Regions from separate parts of the Nocardioides sp. dk884 genome, predicted to be linked through region 1. Evidence: riboswitches for the same ligand, from Rfam matches in the RefSeq annotation. Region 1 holds a riboswitch; the other holds the start of a gene.
What was found. A riboswitch is a leader RNA that binds a small molecule or an ion and turns the genes downstream of it on or off. The one in region 1 is predicted to bind cobalamin.
Positions count from the first base shown of each region.

Region 2: it holds a riboswitch for cobalamin, as region 1 does, so the genes downstream of both, GFH29_RS06315 (prenyltransferase/squalene oxidase repeat-containing protein) here and GFH29_RS11675 (hypothetical protein) in region 1, are expected to answer to the same signal.

Region 1 is NZ_CP045649.1:2,408,325-2,412,912, reverse strand. It holds gene GFH29_RS11690 (DUF1269 domain-containing protein) at 1-426, shown strand, start outside; gene GFH29_RS11685 (hypothetical protein) at 527-907, shown strand; gene GFH29_RS11680 (HNH endonuclease signature motif containing protein) at 924-1,133, opposite strand; gene GFH29_RS11675 (hypothetical protein) at 1,158-2,213, opposite strand; cobalamin riboswitch at 2,285-2,414, opposite strand; cobalamin riboswitch at 2,550-2,618, shown strand; gene GFH29_RS11670 (hypothetical protein) at 2,708-4,096, shown strand; gene GFH29_RS11665 (hypothetical protein) at 4,093-4,588, shown strand, end outside.
Region 2 is NZ_CP045649.1:1,300,797-1,305,384, forward strand. It holds gene GFH29_RS06310 (prenyltransferase/squalene oxidase repeat-containing protein) at 1-1,121, shown strand, start outside; cobalamin riboswitch at 1,195-1,318, shown strand; gene GFH29_RS06315 (prenyltransferase/squalene oxidase repeat-containing protein) at 1,396-3,033, shown strand; gene GFH29_RS06320 (hypothetical protein) at 3,030-3,914, shown strand; gene GFH29_RS06325 (energy-coupling factor transporter transmembrane component T) at 3,911-4,588, shown strand, end outside.

The DNA of each region.
Region 1 (4,588 bases):
TCGGAGCTGGCGCGGGCGAACGTCGTGAACGTCCTGGACTCCGCCACCGTGTCGTGGGAGGAGGGGAAGAAGCGGCCCAAGACCCACCAGAGCAACGACATGACCGGCATCGGGGCACTCGGTGGGGCCTTCTGGGGGATGCTTTTCGGGCTGATCTTCTTCGTCCCGCTGCTCGGCGCCGCGGTCGGCGCGGCCACCGGGGCGCTCGCCGGCTCGCTGACCGACGTGGGGATCGACGACGACTTCATCGCCCAGGTGCGCGACCAGGTCACGCCCGGCACCTCCGCGCTCTTCGTCATGACCTCCGACGCCGTCGTGGACAAGGTGCACGGGGCCTTCGCCGGGCACAAGCCCGCCCAGCTGCTGTTCACCAACCTCTCGTCTGAGCAGGAGTCCGCGCTGCGCAAGGTGTTCACCGAGGAGTGACGGCGAGGCCGTCGGCTCCCCGTCGGGCAGGCCCGCCGGTCGGCTGACCAGCCGGCTGTGGTGTCCTCACCGCTGCGTCGAGGGCCCCTAGGGTGACGCCATGAGCGACGACGACCGTGAGCTGTTGCGGGGGATATGGCGTGCGCACGTGCCCGCGTCCGGGCAGTCCAGCGTGGAGCAGGGCGAGCTGCTGCGTTGCCTGGCCAAGCTCGAGGACGAGGCGACCCGCAACGGCAACATCAACTTCGACGAGCAGCACCTGCGACTGCGTGACCACCTGCGCTCTCTGCTGCTCGACCCGACCCTGTTCACCGCACAGGAGCTCCGGCTGCTCGCCGAGGACCTGGAGGCGGTCGGGCACGCCACGAGCCCGGTGCTCGACGAGCAGGTCTGGGACCGCCTGGAACACGCGGTCGCCAGGTGGTGTCGCGCCCACCCCGAGCCCCTCGCGCGCCCGCTCGACCCGGACCTCCGGCGCTAGCGGGGTGTGGGTCGGCCTACGTCCGCCGTACGAAGCGGAGGTCGCCGTTCGGCATCCGTTGGTGGAGGTAGCGGTCGTCGTGGATCAGATGGTGATGATGCGAGCAGAGCAGCATTCCGTTGTCGAGATCGGTCTTGCCGCCCGCTGACCACGGTTGTCGATGATGCGCTTCGCACCACGTGGCAGGGATCGTGCAACCGTCCGCGCGGCACTCCCGGTCCCGGATGCGGATGCGGCGACCAGGTGTGCGCTACCCCTTGACGCGCACCGACTTCGCCGACGCCCGGGTGACCGCGACGTACCCCGCCTTCCTGCCGGTCACGCGCACCGTGATCCTCGTGCCGCGGTCCGCCGGACGTAGCCGGTAGTTCCGGGAGGTGGCGGCGAGGGGCTTGCCGTTGCGCAGCCAGCGATAGGTGAACCGCACCGTGCCGGGGCCCCAGGCACCGGGCTTGGCCTGGAGCCGCTGGCCGACCTTGGCCCGTCCGGTGATCTTCGGCTTGGCGCTCGTGAGGCTTCCCGCGGCGACGTTCGCCGTCGGTGCTGAGACGAGCACGGTCGTGGTGTAGCCGGCGAGTGTGCCGGTGACGCGCACGCGCAGGCGCCTCCCGCGGTCGGCGGCGGTGACGACGTGGCTGGCGCGGGTGGCGCCCACGATGGGTTGGTTGCCGCGCAGCCACTGGTAGCCCAGCGAGGCGCCGGCGCTCCAGGACCCCGCGTCCGCGGTGAGCCGTACGCCGACCTGGGCGCGGCCGGTGACCAGCGGCGTGGAGCCAGCGACCGCCGGGTCCGGCTGCGGCTCGGGGTCGGGCTCGGGCTGGCCGAACTGCGGGGCGGGGCGGGGGACGCTGACCCAGTTGTCACCGACGAGCCGGGCGCCGAGGGCCTTGTTGAGGTTCGGGCCGTCGCTGACGATGTCGTGGTAGGCGGTGTCCCACGGCCCGCCGACGGTGGCGCCCGAGAAGAACCACCAGCCGTCGGGGTCGAACTCCTCCACCCCGTCGATGGCGGTGACGTACCCGCCGCGGTCCGCGTCGACGCCGAGGCCGACGGCCCGCAGGGCGGCCACGCGGGTGCCCTGGCCGTCCGCCTGGATCTCGCCGCCGACGAGGCAGCGCACGAGCCAGCCCTCGGTGGGGACCGTGGCGGCGGTCGAGGCGCCGAAGTCGACGACGACGCTCAGGCCCTCGTCCTCGACGCACCATCCGGTGCGCCAGTCGGCGGCGTGGGCGGGGGCCGCCCCAGTGGTCAGTGCGGTGATCAGGAGAGTGCCGGCACTCGCCAGCACCGCGCCTCGGGTCTTCATGGTTTCTCCGGTCCCGGCGCAGGGGGAGCCGACAGCGATGCCGGCGACCTGCTGCAGTCCTCGACAGCGTGGATTGGTCACGGTGACGCGGAAGGTGCTCCGACTTCAGGACCGGGTCTCACCGGGGCCTGTCACGGTTGCGGGTCAGCGCCGGATTCGCACCGGCTTCCCCTTCGACGTACCGGGACCGGACGCTAGCGCACGCCTGCCGCCGCCGCGGAAATCGCCGTCGCGTGGGCTGCGTCACCGCGGACCGGCGGGGTGGGGGTGCTGTCGGGGATCCTCGGACGGGTGTGCCACGATCCGGTCGTCACTGAGTTGAACGTGGCCCTGAGCGAGGAAGCCGGTGTGAATCCGGCGCTGTTGCGCAACCGTGAGCTGGCGAGACCAGCAAGTCGGGAACTCCTGGGCCATGACCGTCACCCGTCGTCGCACAAGCGCGGGCACGGAGGTCGATCGGGCCACCCTGCCTTGCCGTACCCAGGAAGGGCCCGATGCCTCGCCGTCCCGCCTGCCCGGCGTCCTCCGGGCGTACGCCGACGCGCCGCCGTCCGCTCGGCGCGCCGCTCGCGAGCCTGCTGCTCGCCGCGGTCGCCGTCACCTCGGTCACGGCCACCGTCGGGGTGGCCCAGGCCGAGGGGCCCACCCAGCACCGGCTGTGCGACGGGTTCGCCGAGCCGTGCCGGATCACCACCCAGAGCACCCTGGCGGCGTACGACCAGATCCTCGCCACCGACGTGGTCGGCAATCCTGGCGTCGACGTGGCGCTGCAGTTCTATGTGATCGAGTTCAACTCCGACGGCGCCATCACGGGCCTGGTCCCCAGCGGCGCGCGGCTGGGCGGGCGGACCCGGGAGTCGCGCCCCGGGTACGGCCGCCTCGACCACGTGAAGCTGGTGCCGCGCACCACCTCGGACGTGCCCGGTGGGTGGGGCTTCGTCGGTCTCGCCGACGACACCTCGATCGACCTGCGCTCCCGTCTGGGGCAGGTGGTGCAGTTCGGCGGACGCACCCCCAAGCTGCTCGGGGACGGGTACGCCGAGCACAAGCCGGCCGGCGTCGAGCTCGACCTGCACGTCGTCGGCCACGTCATGGGGGTCGGCTACTGGGTCGAGTACCTCGACGACGCGGGCGAGTGGGTGGCGGTCCCCGGGCACGGGTTCGACCGGGCCACCCGGCTGAGCAACACCTCCGGGGAGATCGCGCACCTGCACTACACGGTGCCCGGCACCCTGACCCCCGGCCGGCGCTACCAGTTCCGGGTCAACCACCACCTGAACTTCGGCGGCGGCCAGGACCGCCCGATCAGCGACCCGGCCTACGCGCAGTGGACGGTGGTCCCCTCCGAGCACGGCGAGGCGGAGGACCGCGGCGCCCAGTTCGACCCCGGCCTCGCGCCCGGCGTGCCCGACGCCCCCGGGGCACCCGGTGGCTCCGGTGGCCCCGAGGCACCGGCCACGCCGTCCACGCCGTCCACCGATCAGCCCGCAGGCCCCGCCGGGCCGGCGACGCCCGCGCCGAGCACCGCTCCGGTGCCCCCGGTCGCGCCGGGCACCCCGGCGCCCGCAGCACCCGCCGCCAGTCCGACTGGTCAGCCGACTGCGCCACAGTCAGCCCAGCCCGGCGCCCAAGGGTCCGCCCGGCCCGGCGCCCAGGCGTCCGCCCGTCCCAGCGCTCCGCCGGCTGCGGGTGCCTCCGGCCCGGCCGACGCGGTGTGGGGCGAGGAGGAGATCGGGGAGCCGAGCGCCGCCACCGGCGCGGCCAGCCAGGGCGTGTCCGGCGCCATGGCCCTGCTCGGTGCGCTGCTCCTGCTCGCCCCGCTCGGGTGGTGGTGGGCGCAGCGGCGGCGCACCACCCGGCTCGCCGAGGGAGAGACCCTGTGAGCCCGACCGGACGACACCTGCTGGCGACCACCGCCGCGGCACTCGCCCTCGCGACCCTGGGTGCGCCGCCGGCCCACGCCGCCGCGAGCTCCGAGACCCGTGCCCTCTGCGCCTCCTCGTCGGTGCCCTGCTCGGTCCAGGCACCGGTGTCGTGGATCGAGGGCGCCACCCACGAGGTGGCCGTGACCGGCAACCCACGGGTTCGGGTTCGGGTCCAGGCCCAGCGCGTCACCCTGGACGCCGCCACCGGCCGCGCCCGGCTGCGCCCGCTCGGCCCGACCGTGGAGATCCGCACCGACGACCACGGGTTCGGCGCCGCCGACCTCACGCTCCCGCTGCTCGCGGACGGCCGGGCCGGTGGGCCGGTCCTGCTCACCCTGGCCGACACCACCCAGAGCGACCTCGCCCAGGTGCTCGGCACCTGGACCCGGCTGGCCGCCCGCACCCCGATCGTCCGCGGCGACGGGTTCGCGCGGCGCAAGCCGGTCGGAC
Region 2 (4,588 bases), 1.1 Mb from region 1:
ACGGCCCCGACTACGGGCTCAGCATCGACGCGGCCCTGGGGCTGGCCGACGTACCGGGCCAGGACGACACGGTGCACGAGATCGCCGCGGCGGTGGGCGCGTCAGTGGAGAGCTACACGACGGGCGTGGACTTCGGCAGCCCCGACACCTTCGCGGGCTCGGTGGCGAAGGTGGCCGTGCTCGCCGAGGTGAGCGGCGGCGACCCCCGCGACGTCGACGGCACCGACGTGCTGGCCCGCCTCGAGGATCTGGTCGCCGACGACGGTGCGCTCGCGGGCCGGCTCGCCGACGACGTCCGGGACCCGAAGGGGTCCGACTACGCCAATGCGATCGGCCAGACCTACGCCGTGCGTGCCCTCACCGGCGCCGGCTCCCCGGAGGCGTCCGCTGCAGCGGACTACCTGATCGCCCAGCAGTGCGAGCCGGGCTGGTTCCGGCTCTACTTCGCCGCCCCCGACGCTCCGCAGGCGTGCGGGGACGGCCCCCGACGCCTCGACCAGCCCGACACCGACGTGACCGCGCTCGCCGTCCTCGCCCTGCAGGACGTGCCGGGGGAGGCCGCTGGCTCGGCGGTCGACGCAGCCGTCGACTGGCTGGTCGCGACCCAGGACGCCGACGGCGGGTTCGGCGGCGCCACCGGGACGGAGGGGCTCAACGCCAACAGCACCGGGCTCGCGGGGCTCGCACTGCAGCGCGCCGGCCGCACCGCGGAGGCGGCCCGGGCCGCGGAGTGGGTGGCGGCGCGACAGGTCACCGAGCCCAGCTGCGGGGCCACCCGGCTGCCCACCGGCGCCGTCGCCTACGCCGCCGACGCTGCGGCGGGGGAGCTGCGCGACCCGGTCGTGCGCGACCAGTGGCGGCGGGCGACCGCCCAGGCGGCGCCGCTGCTCCAGCTGGTCGGTGAGCCCGCAGGCGAGGTCGTCGCGACAGCTTCCGAGGACGAGGTCCGCATCGATGGTCTCGGCGACGGCGAGCCGGCGTGCCTCACCGGCCCGGGTGGGTACGCCGAGGAGCTGGTCGGCACCGGGGACACCCTGGAGGTGCCCCTGGCGGGCACGGTCCCGGCCGGCCTCGAGGTCCGCACGCTCACCGGAGCGATTCCGGTGGACCCCGCTGTCTGAGCGGACGTGGAGCGCCTCACACCCCACGGCCCACGGCGCGCGCGAGCCCGCCCGGGTGGGGTATGTTCCGCAGACACATCCATATGCCCGTGGTGGGGAAAGCCGGTCCAAGTCCGGCGCTGACCCGCAACCGTAGGTCGTGGCTGCACCCGCAGCGACGACGAGCCGGAGCACCTGTCACGACGCATCCTGATCACAACGCTGTCGTGGAAAGCAGCGGTGGTCACCGCCCGGTTCCGGGTAGTGCCCCCGCTGTGTGCAGCGGGAAGGAACCATGAGCTCCTCCATCGTGCGCCGTACCGGCGTGCTTGCTCTCCTCTCAGCCCTGGTGACCGGCGGCCTGGCGGTCACCGGCCCGACGCCTGCCGTGGCGGCGCCGACACCGACCGGGACCGCCACGGCCCCGTCCGGTCCGGCGACCGCCGGCGCCCGGTGGCTCACCAGCCAGCTCACCGGCGGTCTCGTCGAGGGTGAGTGGGGTCCCGACCACGGGCTCTCCATCGACGTCGCGCTGGCGCTGGCCGCCGTGGGCTCCGAGGACGGAGTGCAGCAGGTCGCCGACGCCCTGGCCACCTCGCTCGACGCCTATGTCACCGGCGACGCCTTCGGTGACGCCGACAGCAGCTACGCCGGCGCCACCGCCAAGGCTGCGGTCCTCGCGGTGGTCGCGGAGCGCGACCCGCGCGCCTTCGGCGGCCGGGACCTGATCGCGGCCCTCGAGCAGGTCACGACCGACTCCGGCCCGGCCGCCGGCCGGATCGTGGATCGCAGCACGTACGGCGACTACGCCAACGCCCTGGGCCAGGCCTACGCCGTTCGCGCACTTGAGGCCGCGGGAAGCACCGAGGCCGCCGCGGCGACCTCCTACCTGCTCGACCAGCAGTGCGCGGCGGGCTTCTTCCGCCTCGAGCTCGGCGCCGTCGAGGCGGCCGACCAGACCTGCGACGGCGCGCCGGGCGCCGAGCCGGACACCGATGTCACCGCGCTCGCGGTGCTCTCGCTGCTGCCCCAGGCCGACCATGCGGACGTGAAGCCCCACCTCACGGCGGCCCTCGACTGGCTGCGGCGCAGCCAGCGCGGCGACGGCTCGTTCGGTGGCGGCGTGGCCACCGAGGCGCCGAACGCCAACAGCACCGGTCTCGCCGCCTGGGCGCTGGGGGAGGCGGGTCGCACCAAGGCTGCGGCCCGTGCCGCCGGCTGGGTCCGTGGCCAGCAGCTCGCCCACGCGGGCGCGTGCACGCCGTACCGTGCCGGTGACCTCGGGGCGATCGCCTACGACGCCGCGGGGCTCGACACGGTGAAGAGCTCCGGTGTCGCGGAGCTGCGCGACCAGGTGCGTCGCGCGAGCGCGCAGGCGCTGCCGGCGCTCACCTGGGCACCCGGACGCGTCGACGAGGTGGTGGTCCCTCCGATGGCCCCGCCGCGGTTCCACCGCGCCGGCACCCGCGTGGCCGTGTGGCTCGGGCCCCTGGCCCCCGGCGAGCCGGTCTGCGTCACCGTGGCGGGCAGCCGCCGTCAGGTCCGCGCCGACCACACCGGTGCCGCCCGCGCCCTGATGAAGCTGCCGGCCCGCACCGCGACGCACGCCGTGCGCGCGGTGGCGACCTCCGGCTCGGTCACGCCGTTCCCGTCCCGCCTGCGTGCGCTCGCGGCGACCACCCCGGTGGTGAAGCTGCGCGCCCGCGTCGCCCGAGGCCGGACCGTCCCGGTGCGGGTGCGCGGCCTGGCCGCCCGCGAGCCTGCGACCCTCCGCTTCCGCGGCAAGGTCGTCGCCCGCGGCACCAGCGACGCCTCGGGTCGCTGGACCCCGCGGCTCCGCGTCACCGGCAAGGCCGGCCCGGCGACCCTCGCGGTCCGCGGCGCCTTCGCCGACCGGCGGCGCTCGGTCACCGTGACGGTGGTGCCGCGATGAGCAGGGTCCGGGCCGCCGCGGCGCTGCTCGCCGGGCTGCTGTGCCTGGCACCGCTCACGGCCGCGCCGCCGGCCAGCGCGGCCACCTGCACCGACGGTCGCGGCGTGAGCGTGGTCGTCGACTTCGGCGCCCTCGGCGGCGGGCTCCAGGAGTCCTGTGACGCCGACGGCGGGGGCAAGAAGGCCACCGCGATCTTCGCCGACAGCGGGGTCGAGCTCACCTACGCCCAACGGTCCGCGGGCTTCGTGTGCCGCGTCGAGGGCGTCCCGAGCAGCGACCCGTGCATCAACGCCGCCCCGGCGGACGCCTACTGGGGCCTGTGGTGGTCCGACGGCGAGACCGGCACGTGGGTCTACGCCTCGCTGGGGACCTCCTCGCTGACCGTGCCCGACGGCGGCTCGGTCGCGTTCTCCTGGAACAGCGGCACGCGCACCCAGCCCGGGGTTGCACCCCCGGTGGCCGCCGCGGCGGCTCCCACGGCGCCGAGCAGCCCGCGTGCGACCCCGTCCCACGGCACCGGCGGCACCCGTCCGGGCCCGGGCGGCGGGGCCGACGCCGCGCAGCCCGCCCCCTCCGACGCCCCCAGCGCCGCCGCCGGCACCGGTACGCCGAGCACCGCAGCGACCCCCGGTGCCGACCCGAGCGGTACGCCGGCGCGCGAGCCGCGGCGTACCGACCGGACGGCCGCTGGCGGGCCCTCCGCCACCGCGGCCACGCCGGGCGCCGAGGAGCCCGCGGAGAGCACCGAGGCCGTGGAGGAGTCCGCGGCCACCGCCGACGACGGCGGCCTGCCCGGCTGGGTCGTGCTGGTGGTGCTCGCGCTGGTCTTCGGTGGCGCCGGTGTCGTCGCCGTGCGCCGGAGGGGCACCGCCGGACGATGAGCGTCGACCCCCGGACGAGCGCCGGCCCCCGGATCCCCCGTGACCTGCACCCGGTCGCGTGGTGGATCTGGGCGGTCGGCCTCGCCGCGGCCGCATCGATGACCACCAACCCGCTCGTCCTCGGGCTGCTGCTCGGCTCCGTGCTGCTCGTGGTCGCGGCGCGGCGCTCCGACCAGCCGTGGGCCCGCGCCTTCCGCCTGTACCTCTGGCTGGCCGCCGCGATCGTGGTCTTCCGGGTGGTGTTCCGGCTGGTCTTCGGCGGCGCGTACGGCGAGACCGTGCTGCTCGACCTGCCCACGGTGCCGCTGCCCGACTGGGTCCTGGGGATCACCCTGCTGGGCCCGCTGACGCTGGAGTCCCTCCTCGTCGGGCTCTACGACGGGCTGCGCCTGGCGATGATCGTGGTCTGCGTCGGCGCCGCCAACGCGCTCGCGAACCCCAAGCGGCTGCTGCGCTCGGTGCCGCCGGCGCTCTACGAGGTCGGCACCGCCTTGGTCGTCGCGGTGACGGTGCTGCCGCAGTTCGCCGAGAGCGTGCGGCGGGTGCGTCGCGCCCAGGAGCTGCGCGCGGGGGAGCAGGGGCGGGTCGCCCGGCTGCGCCGCCTCCTCGTACCCGTCCTCGAGGACGCGCTCGACCGCTCCCTCGCGCTGGCCGCCGGCATGGACACCCGCGGC